Regions from separate parts of the Bacillus sp. 05T21 genome, predicted to be linked through region 1. Evidence: riboswitches for the same ligand, from Rfam matches in the RefSeq annotation. Region 1 holds a riboswitch; the other holds the start of a gene.

Region 1 (7,463 bases):
TCCACCGCCTTTTTATGAATAGCATCCTGTTAATCATTTTGTACAGATAACCCTTTCTTTTCTATATCTGCTTGTTTTGTTATATACTTTCCTAATCTGAATGAAAATTTCTCTACAAACAAATATGAAATCGTTGCAAGTATAAAAGAAAGAATGAGCGACATAATCAAAATAATAGTTAGCGGTAATACATCATTGAGCATGTATATTAAGGAAAATAATGATATAAGATGATACAAATAAAGACTGTAAGAAATTTCCCCCAAATACAACAAGTATTTATTGCGTAGGAAGGTTGAAAATGTTGACACTGAAAGGCTTAATATGACAAATAGACATGCGCTTATCGCTACTACGTAGTCTCGAAATATAAAATTATTGAGCACTTTAATTTCTCCAATAAGCCCTTCATACATATAAAGTAAAATCGCAAATAAAAACCATGTAATTTTCGTATTTTTAGTACAATTACTATAAAAAGCTATTAAATTATTTTTATACTTCGCAACTAGTGCTCCTAGTAAAAACAGCACTGTGTAATGCAACGTTAATACATAGCTTGTTAATGTTAAACTCGAGCGAAATAAAAATAATATCACGACAGAACATATACTAAAACTAAACAATGATAGTAATGAACCCCTTACTGTTTTGCGTAAACAAACCATCAAAACTAACGGGAAAATTATAGATATTCGCATTTCATGTACAAGTGACCAAATCACACTGTTATATGTATCTGTATTATATTTCCCAACCAATAAAACATGCTGTGCTATTAGACTTAAAGAACTTTCAATCGTCCATGAGCGATTAAACCATTCGCTTAAATAAGAAATACCATATTTACTTATTGTAGTCTGGCATATAATAGCTATGACTATTGCCACAATATATGGAATGTATATTCTGCATATACGTTTTAAAAGGTATGATCCATAGCTACTATTTGTTTTTTGAATAGATTCATACAAAACAAATCCACTCAAAACAAAAAAGATAATAACAGATTCGTTACCACTACTAAAAATAAGACGTGCAGGCGTTTCTTTTAATAGATATACAACAAATGGTTTATTATCTTCATAACTGTAATTTTGAAATGCTGAGAAAATCATCAAATAATGACCAATCATTACTACCAATGAAGAAATTCCTCTTATAGAATCCAGTTCTTCATGCCTCTCCATCGTTTTACATCAACTCCTAATGAAATGATAATAATCATTTCAAAGCGACATCTTTATTCATATTCCTCTCCTTTCTTTTCATTCCAATTTTTCATATTAAAATGATTTTATAGTATAAATTTGAGTGTATTGTAACATTTTTTGTAATATTATGAATAGTAAATCTTAAAAATTGGTATATACCAATTTCAACCTCAAAAAATGGGTAATATTGTTAGAAAAACACTATAAAAATATGTTGCATACTTACAAAATTAAAGAGAGGACTAGTGTTTTTTCAATATAAAATAAAAAAGATAGCCTTTATTTATAGGCTATCTTTTTTATTTTATTTAATTATTAGCACCATTATATGCTACATGTCGTTTCTCAATCCGTTCTTCAATTTCTTTCATATTCTCTTTATTAGTTAGTAGGGATTGTTTATTTTCTATTAATAATTGTTTAAAGGATTTTCTCACTTTTTTTCGCATGTTTATTTTCCTCCTTGGGGGATGGTTTATATAAAAGATAAGGAATTATCTGTGTGTTCTTATAATAATTGATTGTTGTGAATTCCATTTGAACTTCAGATGAAAATTCCGTTTATTTTCTGACAACTTTGTGAACAAAAAAAGAAAGGTTAATCAAAAATATATTTGATCAACCTTTCCATGCTCTTTAAAGCATATTAATTAATATTTCAGGTCTTCCCCAATTCATTTCGTTACAAACAAAGCGTAGTTTTTCTTCGTCCATTGTGTGTAACCCTTCTTCTAATAAGCATGCAATTGGAACTTCACAATGAATTTGCGCTAATTGTAAAGAGATATTTAAATTCTCTAAATCACTTTCAATTTTTGTGCGCTGCGCTTTCGTTAATGATGCTATATTTTCTAGCACTGCCGATACTGTCCCGTATTCTTGAATCAGCTTATACGCTGTTTTTTCACCAATACCTTTTACACCCGGATAATTATCACTTGTATCACCCATGAAAGCTTTCGCATGAACAATTTGCCAAGGTTCTACACCTTTCTCTTCCATGATTTTTTCCGGTGTGTAATACTCGTAATTTCCAATTCCTTTACGAAGAAGCATAACTGTAACATTCGTATCAACAAGTTGAAGTAAATCTGTATCACCTGTCAAAATATAAACTTCCGCTTCATTGCAATATTGTTTTGCAAGCGTACCGATACAATCATCCGCTTCATAACCTTTCATACCGATTACAGGCATAGATAATTTCGCAGTCATTTCTTGCACTAAATCAAATTGCGGAATTAATTCTTCCGGCGGTGCTGCACGATTTGCTTTATAATTCGAGAAAGATTCCGTTCTAAATGTCGTACTTCCCATATCCCAGCACGTTACAATGTGCGTTGGTTCGATTGCTTGTGTTGCTGTTAATAAATGCTTCATATAACCATGAATCCCATTCGTCGGGGTACCATCTTGTCGTTTCATAAATTGTCCATATACACTTGTTGCGTAAAAAGCACGAAATAATAGTGCCATACCATCAACTAATAATACTTTTTTCATAATTCCTCTCCTACTAACAAAAAATAATAACCTCACGTTATCACGTAAGGTTATATATAGATTACCATTCTACGTTTTTGTTCAACTTTGTCTATTATACATTGTTTTTGTATATTTAGCATCATTAACACATTAAGACATTCTACCGCAGCAAGTATGAAGTATTCCTGAATACGTATTTTTACCTGTCGAAACAACTACAGCCTTTGCATTTCCGTCAACAATATACGTACCTTTGAAACATACATTTTCAAGTTCAAGTGGGTTATAGTCTTTCATCCGTTTTAATGGAATAAATCGTTTACGTTCAAGATGATAGCAACTTTCAAATTTCTCAATACTAGCATCGTTTCCTGTCAGCATAGATTCATTTACTAATAAATCATTTGCATAAATAATACGTACATCTGCTGGCACTGTATCGCCCTCTGCAAGAAAAATCATATCTCCAGGTACAAGCTCTTGTACTGGTAATTTCATCATTTTTAGTTCACTGTTTAGCCCTGTTACGCTACAGCCAGCTACTCTAGAAACAGTAACTGTTTCACATTGTAATTCATCACCCATATTTTGTTTTGAAAGACCTGGGATCATTCCACTTAGCTTCATCATTACTTCCGTAATACGCGCTCTTTTTGAAGTTAATTCATTTCGGCCGTATACTTGAATACGCTTTTGTGCCTCTTTCATAGATAGTCCGTCTCTTGTTGTTTTAAAATACGCAAATACAGATTTTACATCTCTTGTTGCGATTTCAATTAATAAATCTTTATTTTTTTGAAGCATTGTTTGTTCTTTCATTGCTTTTTTACTTAATTTATACGAAGTGTTACCCACACTCTTATTTACATATAACATATTATCGTCTCCTCCTTTACAACATAGGAAGAAACGCTTTGTTTCTCAATTTATCCACTTTACTGTGAAAGTGTCTAGCGCTTAAATACTCGAATAAACGCTACATTATGATAAATATAGAGGGAGGAACAAGTCGTTTCCTGCCTACATCATATATTTTTGATTTGAAGTATATGGGTAACGGAACCGAGTCAGAATTTGACATGCTCCTCACCTCCTCTTTAATTTTTTAGTTATAATCTATACTATGAAATTACTCATAGCTTGCTAACAAAAAAGACCCTTACTCATAAGAGAGCAAAGGTCTTTGCATACACAAATAAGCGATTCCTAATATAATACAATTAGAAATCTATGGACCTCTCCCTCGCCGAGTTTTAGCACTGTATAGCATAGGTTCATTACCAGCTACGTTAAGAAAAACCTTAATTCGATCATTCCTGTTGACCCATTGGCGTCTCTCGACATTTTTGGGCAGTAGCATTTCTCTATACAGGAGCCTCACCTAACAGAGACTTATTATAATTACATAGAAAATGTTACTCTTATTTAAAATAGATGTCAACACTTTGTATGGAAACTTTTCCTTATTACAATAACTATCTCGAGTTTAGTACACTAATACGCATCCTGCTCAGCGTTCGGCTACATAAATTAATTGAACACATATTGCAAAAAATTAGCAAATGAAAAATAAAACCCTTACGTTAAAATGTAAGGGTTTTAATACGTTACACAACCAGCAATTACAATTCCGATGGAAAGTGATAAAAACATAAGGAAAAGACCAACTGCTTGATTATCTTCTTCAAGACTTTTATTAATATTAAAACGTGGTGTAAGCCATTCCGCTAAATAAAAGACAATAATTTGAGCTAAGATCCCAACAGCTCCCCATGAAACCATATCAAGAATTGAAATAGAATTAGCAGCCGTTGAATATAAAACGATAGCAAGACCAAGTAGTCTTCCTCCAAGTACATAGCTTACCGCTTTATTCCCTTGAGCCATTAACTTAAATTCCTTAACTTTCGTTGTCACTTCCATAAGAAAAAGACCGATACACAAAAGTACAAGTGATACTGCTAAATATAGTAAAAAATTAATCATTTATTTTCCTCCTTCTTAATACCTACCGGTAAATAATACGATTCATTTCCCGTAATTTTTTCCCCGGCACGTATACCGATGCTGCTCGCTTTTCCAGCAATTAAAAAAGCCCCAAACACGTACGACAGCTTCTCAATTCCTTTTTCAGTTTCCAAAAATACAACTGGAAGCTCTGTATATTTCTGAAATATAGGCAGTGACGATTTATACGTTTCATGTGCATTTCGAATCATAATATTTGTATCCTTATCACGAATCGTAATCGTGTCACCTTCCCTACCGAACGAAGGTTTTTGAACGAAAGGACTTTTCCCCAAAAATAAATCTGGCTCTAAATATGTAGGAAGCATATATTCTTTAATCCACTTTTGTTCCTCACTTGTGTAAAAAGCACCTTCTTCTGCTAATCCCCAAATAAGACATTGAATTGATTTCGGCTGAAGTAAAAAGGCCGACAAAGGATTTATAATAAAAAGCTTTCCTTCTTTTACAAGTTGCAAAAGTTCTACTCCCACCAAATCCCCCGTTTCGGGATCTTGATCTTCAATTAAGTCTTCAATTGGATATGTTTGGCGATACAAAACATCAATTGGTACACCATCTCTATCTACTAAAGCATCATCTGTAATTCTAAGTTCTGTCATTGGCATCACTTTATTTTCAACATGACATAGCCCACTCAAATACATAGTCGTATTCCAATCTTCTATATGTTCATGATGAGCTGTGAAAACAACATTTGGATCTTCCATTCCTTTTGTAAATTCCATTACGGCTTTTGTAATACCAGAAGAAAGTAAGCGCTCTTGATTTGCATTTGGATCATCATAGTCAAGTTCTTCACAAACTTTTCCATTCATTTGAAAGCATTCCACAATAAAAGTTGGAGTATCACTATTAAACTCAAGCATTTTAATACGATTATCCTCTGTTAAAGCAAAATCAAATCGTGAAATAACAGATTCAGGATACATCCCTTTCAGTCTAATAAAAGGCAAGCTTGCAGTTGGAAAACCGAGTTCAAGAAGCTGTTCATTAGATACATTCCGAAGAAGTCTAGCAGTCTTAAAAAATATTTTCCCCATTCGTTCAGTTGCTACTTGTAATTGTTTCATCGTTTGCTCTGTTATCGGGAAAACATGAAACAAACTATACTCACATTCATATAAATCCGACCAGAAATGAGGATAATTCGAATAAAATTCTTTTCGTTTCTTTATGTATTGCGACATATTTTAACCTCCAAATCCACCTTTTGAACCGCTTCCAATTCCACCTTTAAATTCGGCCGAAGATTGATAAGTTTTAAACTCTGATGAATTTTTGAAGGTGGATTTATTTTGATAGTATTTACCACCATAAAAGTAATGTCCACGATAACCTGAACTACTATCATCACACTGCCAAACACCAAGTTCATCATCCCAATCCCAATCAGAACAACTATTATCATTCGGTTCGGGGGGAATATCTTGCGCACAGCCAAATAAAGTGCCCGTCATTAAAGATGTCAGGACACTACCTACTAGCCATTTCGTTTTTGTCACCTTTGCACTCCCCTTTTTAAATTATATTTCTATTATATAAGATGTCATGATAAAGTAGAAGAAAAAGGAAGAAGAGGGATAAAATGAGATTGGAATATCGGCTCAATGATGAAACAAACGGGTATCCAGCTTTATGGAACTACGCAAATATTTCTAATTCTGAAATTGTCGCGCGCATGACTTGTGAATATTTTATAAAAGATGGAAATACATATATCGTTACTGCAACTTCAGTAGATCCAGACGGGACAGCAGTGTTATATATACAAAAAGAAGTTTTTTCCAACGACCCTTCAGATCCTACATACTCGCACATAGGTTTTGAAATTAGAGAACTAAAGGAAACCTGCTCAATTATGATAGAAAGTAAAGATATTTGGAATTACGAGGATATCTTACCCTCTCTCCATTCAGATATTATATATATTCAACGGGATGGAATACATTTGGAATTCACCCTCGATTCAAGAGAAATTGATGAAGACCGCAAGTGCTATATTTATTATGGGAACTTTACAGGTAAATCGAGATAACATGAGTATATTTATTCAACAAAAAAACCTTACGTATAAAACGTAAGGTTTTTTTATATAGTCCCACATATGCCGTTATCTATAGATGTCCATAAACCTGCTCTCACAGGTGGATGTTCTCACAAATGTTTGTAACTTCCTTCTTAAAAAGATGGCCTGCTATCTACATTTAAATATTGAACTTCCGCATTATACTTATTGGTTTAAGACATACACAAGCTACGTACACCGTAGGAATTTTATATACTATTAGTTGAAATAAGACCCCCGCAAGTGCCGTCTCTCGTAAATGTCCAAAAACCCGCTACTCGCAGGTGGATGCCCTCACAGTTACCGTATATCTTCCTCCACAAGGAAGGCTTGATAATGGTCACTAAATATTGAGCTTCCGTAAAACTAACATCGGTTTTAGACATAAATAAGTTACGCACACCGCAGGATGTATTATTTACTTGTCGTTATATTATCACATTGTTTCCAATGTGTAAAATATAATTTTTTTGAAGCAATCTCTTGCTTGTGACCTTATTTTAATACAAATTATTTTTGCATGCAAGTGATTAACCTTCTTCTTTTGCAATTTGATTTTCTGGATAAGAAATCCAATCACTCCAGCTACCTGTATACAATTTAACATTTTGAAAACCAGCTAATTTTAATGCAACTATGTTCGGACACGCTGTAACACCAGAACCACA
Region 2 (7,577 bases), on a different contig from region 1:
TATTTTTATCGAAGTATAAACATACTGCACAGCCTCTTTCGGTTAGGGCTATTCAAGATATAGTAGAAAAATATACTAAGGCCTTTGGTAAAAGAATGTCTCCTCATAAATTAAGACATACATTGGCAAATAAGTTATATATGGAAGAAAAAGACTCGTTACAAGTGATGCAGCAACTTGGGCATACCAGTCAAGATACGGCTTTGTTATACACTCAACTTGGAGAAACAACTATTAAAGATAGTTTAGGACGAATAGGAAAAAATAAAGAATAAGAGTTTAGCAATTTTGCATTGCTGAACTCTTATTCTTTTCCCTAATATAAACCTTTTCCTTAGTTATATATATTTCACTTTAAATATAATTTTATTATGTAAAAAATACATAATTTAAATTATACGTTAATCGGTATATAAAAACATTTCATATTACTTATTCGCCTTTGATTTCTACTTAATGTGAAGTAATATTTGTATCAAATTTATAGAAGGTTTCGGGATTTACTTTTTCCCCATCTATTGTCATTTTTATTTTTTGTTTCGGATTTGCTGTTACTACCCAAGCATTCGGTAAATAACGATCTTCATGGGATAATGTAGAAGGTGAATTGATAACCTTCCCTCCTAAATATAGTGTAGCAGAAGACCCTCCATCCATAGCCATTGCATTTATTGCTCCTTTTTCATATAGAATATCTTGACACTCTTTTAACGTAGCTCCTATGCTATGTGTCTGCCTACCGTCTATCACAAGAAACATTAATGTGCCGTCCTCTTTTTGGGCCATAATACTTCGCGGAGCAGAACCCCAACCGCCGTCTCCTTCTGTGATCATTTTTTCTCCATTTACAATTAACTGTGGCATAAATCCTGCTGCGGAAACGACTTGTTTATCTAAGAGTTGTTGGGTAGAATAATTTCCAGTTATCATTTGTCCAAACTTTGTTAAACCTGTAATAATTGTAGGGGTATTTCTATCCATATTTGTATCAATAGCTTCCCCATTTTCTATTACTATTCCAGTTGCAACATTTCCTCCTCCCCTTCCTGTTTCATCAGCAAACCCACTTGCATTCACAGCAACAAGTGCATTATTACGTTTTGCCATTACGCTAATTTTTTCTCCTCTTTGATCACCCTGTGTCCCTTGATGGCTAACAAGTTTAACATTGAAAGGGTTACTAATAGTGATTAATTTTCCTTCGAAAAGAAAGCGACTATCTTTGTTACTTTTAATCGTTTCTACATCAATTTTTAATGGCTGATTTTTTAATTCTTCTAATCTTTTTCCTGCTATTTTTTTATAAATAGCCTCATCACTATTTGACCATTTTGGATGATTAATTCTATCTTGCAGTTTATCTAGTTCCTTTTGGGATAGGAATGTATATTTCGCATATTGTGGATGCTGAGAAGTTAGTATACTCCCAGCAATTGTTACACGAAGATCTCGGCCATAGTTAGTACCAAATAATATTCCTATGCCAATAAGCATGAAAATAGAAAAAAGAAGCAAAATTCGTTTGAAGATTTTTCTTAGATGTTTCATAGGTTTCTCCTCCGGCATTAATTACATTCAATGAATCCTTTAAGATATTATTTTCCTAAAGACAAAAGTGTTTGTTTCCCTCATTCCCGAGTTCCCCACTATGTCTTTGCAAGCAAAGCAAAATACTTATTCTACATTTCGTATTTATTTCAGTGTATATTTACAAATTTAATAACGTTTTTGCAACCATGAAATAAATTACTAATCCTGTTCCGTCAACAAATGTTGTAATAAATGGACCAGAAACGACTGCAGGATCTAATTTTAATTTTCTCAGAATCAAGGGTAAAACAGCTGCAACAATAGAGGCCCAAATAACAATAAATAATAAAGTGATTGCTACAACTTGTGCAACTTCTGTTCCAACTCCTAACATATAAGCACGAGTGAGCCCAGCTACCCCAAGTGCAAGTCCGAGAAGCATGCCAATTGCAAGTTCCTTTTTCATTACACGGAAAATGTCTTTAAATTTCACCTCTCCAATACCGATTGCACGAGTAATTGTTGCTACAACCTGTGTTCCTGTATTTCCTCCAGTACCTACTAATAACGGTACAAAGAAAGCTAAGGCAACTACTGTTTCAATTTCGTCTTCAAAATACTTTAGTACTGTACCTGTATATGCTTCAGCAACAAAAAGAAGCAATAACCATGGTAGACGTTTGAAGAAAATGCTCCAAATACTAGATTCAAAGTAAGATTGATTTAACGGTTCACTTCCGCCTAACTTTTGGATATCTTCTGTAGCTTCTGCTTCCATAACATTCATTACGTCATCAAATGTTATAATACCAATCATTTCATTATTTGCTGTTGTTACGGGTAATGCTGCTAAATTATAATTCAGTAGCTTTTTTACAACTTCTTGCTGATCAACTTCAGCGTGTACTGAAATTACCTCTTGAATCATGATAGTAGATAATATTTCTTCATCTGCTGCTAGTAATAACTCATGTATGGAAACGATTCCTTTAAGATAACCATGACTATCAAGAACATAGATATAAGATATTGATTCTACATTTTCAGAATGCTCCCTAATGTACTTCAATGTCATTTTTACTGACCAATTCCCTCTAACTGCAACAAAATCACTTGTGACAAGACTTCCTGCCGTTTCAGGTTTGAAAGCCATTAATTTTTTTACATTATGTTTTGTGATTTTATTTAAATACGCCATTAATCTAGCTTGTTTTTCCGGATGAACCGCTAGAAGTAGATCTACTGTTTCATCAATCGGTTGTAAATCTAGTAACTTTTTAGCTTTGTTTTCAGATAAGTGAATTAAGATATTATATTTTTCTTCTGTACTCAAATGTTGAAGAATTTTTGAGCTTTTTAATACAGGAATCTTATCTAGTAATATGACTTGATCTTCAATTGAAAACCGTTTTACTTCTTGTGCAACATCATACGACGGATGACGTAAAACTTTCTCTGCATCCAAATTATTTTGGGTTACAAGTAATTCATTTAATAATTTCTTCATGTTAACTCCTCCTTATATTGCTAAGGGAGACTCTAGAGTTTCATGAGTGGTTTTGTGTTATTTTATCTGTCTAAAATTTTTATTAGAGCATTAATAGTTACATTGCAATCAATTTATTATTTAGAACTACCTCCTTTTTGAATATAGACAAGATAAAAATAAATAACATTAAACAAAAAAACCTTTACTCAAAAAGGAGTAAAGGTTTTTTACAATACAAATAAATGATTATTAAGACAGCTCTGCAAAAATCCCAGAGGTGCCTTTCTATCAAATCGTATACCACTCCCTCGTTGAGTTTTAGCACTGTATAGCATAGGTTTTTATAACCAGCTACATTAAAAAGGGCCTTAATCCGACCGTTCCTGTTGACCCATTGGCGTCTCTCGACATTTTTGGGCAGCAGCGTTTCTCTATACAGGAGCCTCACCTAACAAAGATTATTGAATTACTTCAAAATTTAAACCAGAATTTAATATTTGTCAACTAACTTTCGATTCGATTCATAATAAATTCTTTTTTAGAGAAATGTAATTCGACTCTATTGTAAATTTGAAATTCAACTTAAAAGATATAAAATTTATATACAATTAGTTCGAAGAAACGTTATAAAATATATGAAATTTCGTATAGGAAACTTATTGTTTATGATTTATTTGTAACTTTATAGCAGGAGTTGAATTATTAGTCATACCGTACTTCAAAGAAAATTCTTCAAAAATCTTATTTTATGATTAAAATCTTCTTTACTGTTTATCAAATTTATATGATTAAACTACTTAATCAAATTATACACTACAGGCCGAAAATAAGTATCTATACGAGATGATTAAATACATTTTCTTGCATTATTTCTCAAAATTCATAAAACAATAAAGAATATAAAATTAGCAATATGCTTACTTGACAAGCAAAAAAAAAGTATTTATGCTGGCTACACGAAACAAATACATAAAATTTATATTGCTAAACCTGTTAGGTGAGGCTCCTATACAAACACAGGCTATTGCCCAAAAATGTCGAAAGACGCCAATGGGTAGAACAGGAATTGTCGGATTAAGGCTCTTCTTAAGATAGCTAAGTAATCAATTTCCATTACTTTACGTTGTATAGTGCCAAAGCTCTACTAGGGGGAGGAAAGCTTTATTTAGTCATGCCAATTTAAATCCCCCCTAGTATGTAACTAGGGGGGATTTTTGCGTAAGAAAACAGGGTGTAAGCTATAGAATCTTTCAAAACAAGAATACTATTTAGTAGTTGATGAGAACAAGATTCTACTCATTAGCAAATGTAATATTAAGTGTTAATGTAAATCAGGAGGATATTAAAATGAAAAAAATATTAAAACTCGATTATCTATTGCTCCTCCCTCTATTCATAACATGTACTTTAGGTATTATCATGATGTATAGCGCGAGCTCCATTGTTGCTGTTCAACATTACGGTTATAACAGTAGGCATTTTGTTGATTCTCAATTAACAAAGCTATTTTTAGGAACAATTGGGTTAATAGTTTGTGCTATTCTCCCATATGAAATATGGAAAAAACGAATAGTCTCTATCTGTATTATGGTTGGGGGAATTTTTTTATTAATTATGGTTTTGTGGAAAGGAAAAGTGGTAAATAATGCTCAATCATGGATCTTTGGAATACAGCCAGCTGAATTTCTTAAATTAGGAACAATACTTGTAACAGCCCGTTTTTTTGCATTACGACAAGAACAAGCTAAAAAGATTTGGAGTGGTAGCGGAAAACTTTTATTTTTTTTAGCTGCAATTTTTTTTCTAATCTATAAACAGCCAAACTTAGGATCTGCACTTTTAATATTAGGTATAGGTTTTAGCATATTTCTTTGCTCTGGAATAAATGTAAATCTATTAATTAAAAGAATTATAATCAGTTCTATTTTTTGGTTACCTTTTTTGTACTTTTTAATTCAATTTAGCTTGTCAGAAGTTCAAAAGACACGTATTACTACAATTCTCAATCCCTTTGTTGATGCGCAAGGAAAAGGATATCAGCTTGTAAATTCTTTTATTGCCATTGGCTCTGGAGGAATTACTGGACGTGGATTCGGAAATAGCATTCAAAAAACCGGTTATCTTCCAGAACCACATACTGATTTTATAATGGCAATAGTTTCTGAAGAACTAGGGTTTATTGGTGTATTTATTGTATTGGCAGGGGTTTTGACTATCGTTCTTCGTTCCTTAAAAATTGCACAACTATGTGTAGATCCATTCGGAAGTTTTATAGCAATTGGTATAGGATGTATGATTGGTATGCAATCCATTGTAAATTTAGGTGGTATTACGGGACTATTTCCTCTTACGGGTACTCCATTTCCATTTGTTAGTTTTGGTGGAAGTTCTTTAATGGTCAATTTAATAGCAATAGGAATATTGCTTAATATTTCAATTTTCAATAAAATTAAGTTTAATAATTATAATATATAATTTTTATATAATTCTATTTTTCGGAGATTATAAAATTTAACCTCATTGAGCAATCTATGTTCAAATAATTTCTAATTAGGTTTTTAACTGTATGAATATTAATTTTAATACAAAAAAAAGGCAGGAGCTTTTGGTGAAAACTTATTAAATAATTGTTTAATCGATGTATGTGTCTTTTCATTATATGTATTATTCATCTCAATCACATACCCTTCACCTAAAATGATTAGAAATATATTGACTTGTTATTTTTCTTATATTGAATTTAATTGGACCACTTTTGTATTGTCATGTCGCCTATAAAAAAAGAAAACTTAATTAAGTTTTCTTTTTTTTGTTATTCCAAATCTGATTAGTTTTCATAAAATATCTTATGTTTCCGCTGGAACGGATAAGCTTTAATTTCATCTGTATCTTAATTTTCATGAAATAAATGAATAGCTATAATTTGTCTACAATCATAGGTATGGTAATAATATGTACCAGACTCTATACACATTGCGCTTGTATAAATGTTATTATCTAATGTACCTTCTTCCGTTATTACTCCACCTTTTGGAACCTCACAATTTGATAAGATATGAAAAATGGCCGATATGCCCTCTTCTTCATTATCTATACCTTGAATATTTTGTTTGCCATATGCTGCCCGAACAAACCTTGATGGTGGGGTGAAATCCCCAGGGAGTCCCATCGATCCTGAACCTTGTCCAAAAGCACTTAATGGTACATTCCCCCATTGTGTTGGCGCATATGGCTGCGATTTAAGACCGATATATTGTCTTAAATTTTGTAGATGCCAGTTAAACTCAGGACTATTGGTCATTACCCCAAGAGGATTATCATATATCTTTAGTCCTTCAGTTGTCGGCTCTAGTACAATACAATCTCCCCATTTATCCGCTAAAATCCAATGTAGCGGTGGAGTACCCCCTAAAACAGGTAATGGTACACCCCAAAAGGAAATACTATCTACAGAGTTCTTTAACTCTTTGACAGAATTGAATTGTGTGAGACTCCATGCCACAAAATCAAATGGAGCCAGATTCGTTTTATTTTCATCTATACTGTTACTATAACTAGCGAATCCTGGAAAATAGGGTGTTGCACATGTCATACCTGATTCATTTACTCCGTCCGCCAGGATGATCTTTTCCTTGATGGTTAATCCCTATCCCTACAACAGCTTGTTTCGCCTCGATGGTTTCACCAGTTATATTGTTCCATTGATAACTTCGAGGAACTATTATTACTTCTTGATTGAAATCTAATGTAAAATCCATCGTTCTTGCAAAAAGATGCTGACCGCTTTTTGTCTGTAATGTCAAACTGGTACACATAAAGAACACCCCTTTATTTAGTTTATTTGAACAGAAACCATTTAATTTCTATCCTTAAGTTAATAGGCATGTATCGTGACCTCTATTAAAAAATATGGTTGCTAATTTTATTTCGATCTTCCTTGCACCCAAGCAGCAATATCATTTATAACATACTCAGGGATATTAGCAGGACTATAATATTCATCCGGTTTACTTAACTCCCCATCTCCTTCTGTAAAGAAGTGATTTAACTTTGGATATAGTCGATAATCAACGTTATCTCGCTCTTTTAATTGTTCTTTCCAAAGAGGAATTTCGATTTTTGATTGAACTTGATAGTCTCTTTCTCCTTGAATAATAAGAAGCGGTGTCTTTTGTTCTTTTGACATTTCTGCTGCTTTAATTTTACGAATAGAATCCCAAAATACTGCTGATCCTAAATAAAAATCTTTTGGAGGATTCTGACTAGAGAAATTGGGATCATTTAATAATTCAAATTGCGATTTGTAAAATTTATATTCATCCGGTTTCATTGCTCCAACGGAAAAAAGATACTCAAATTGATCTAAAACAACATCTTGGATCGTACGGGCTGGTCCTCCCATCACGATTGCCCCAGCAATATTTTTATTTTGGTCTTTTTCAATCATTTTCGGAAGCATCATTCCACCTTGACTATGACCAAGAATATAAATTTGATTCTTATCTATCATAGGTTCATTTTGAAGAAAATGAGTCACAAGAAGAGCATCATCTGTTGT

What was found. Region 1 has a riboswitch for magnesium ahead of AC1DKZ_RS05340 (P-type ATPase actuator domain-containing protein). Riboswitches for the same ligand answer to the same signal wherever they lie in the genome.
Region 2: linked by a shared signal. The riboswitch ahead of mgtE (magnesium transporter) and the one ahead of AC1DKZ_RS05340 (P-type ATPase actuator domain-containing protein) in region 1 are both predicted to bind magnesium.

The regions. Positions count from the first base shown of each region.
Region 1 is NZ_JBFTMD010000002.1:88,884-96,346, forward strand. Features, by position in the region: gene AC1DKZ_RS05325 (acyltransferase family protein) at 30-1,190, opposite strand; gene AC1DKZ_RS05330 (FbpB family small basic protein) at 1,523-1,663, opposite strand; gene AC1DKZ_RS05335 (5'-3' exonuclease) at 1,851-2,717, opposite strand; gene AC1DKZ_RS05340 (P-type ATPase actuator domain-containing protein) at 2,850-3,575, opposite strand; M-box (ykoK) riboswitch at 3,930-4,095, opposite strand; gene AC1DKZ_RS05345 (DUF350 domain-containing protein) at 4,299-4,685, opposite strand; gene AC1DKZ_RS05350 (glutathionylspermidine synthase family protein) at 4,682-5,917, opposite strand; gene AC1DKZ_RS05355 (hypothetical protein) at 5,921-6,232, opposite strand; gene AC1DKZ_RS05360 (hypothetical protein) at 6,316-6,765, shown strand; RNA gene ssrS (6S RNA) at 6,822-7,005, opposite strand; RNA gene ssrS (6S RNA) at 7,027-7,209, opposite strand; gene AC1DKZ_RS05375 (sulfurtransferase) at 7,326-7,463, opposite strand, start outside.
Region 2 is NZ_JBFTMD010000025.1:11,714-19,290, reverse strand. Features, by position in the region: gene xerS (tyrosine recombinase XerS) at 1-275, shown strand, start outside; gene AC1DKZ_RS26705 (phosphodiester glycosidase family protein) at 454-1,548, opposite strand; gene mgtE (magnesium transporter) at 1,709-3,037, opposite strand; M-box (ykoK) riboswitch at 3,315-3,482, opposite strand; M-box (ykoK) riboswitch at 4,002-4,178, shown strand; gene AC1DKZ_RS26695 (FtsW/RodA/SpoVE family cell cycle protein) at 4,367-5,494, shown strand; partial or broken gene AC1DKZ_RS26690 (serine hydrolase) at 5,611-5,691, opposite strand; partial or broken gene AC1DKZ_RS26685 (choloylglycine hydrolase family protein) at 5,847-6,834, opposite strand; gene AC1DKZ_RS26680 (alpha/beta hydrolase) at 6,942-7,577, opposite strand, start outside.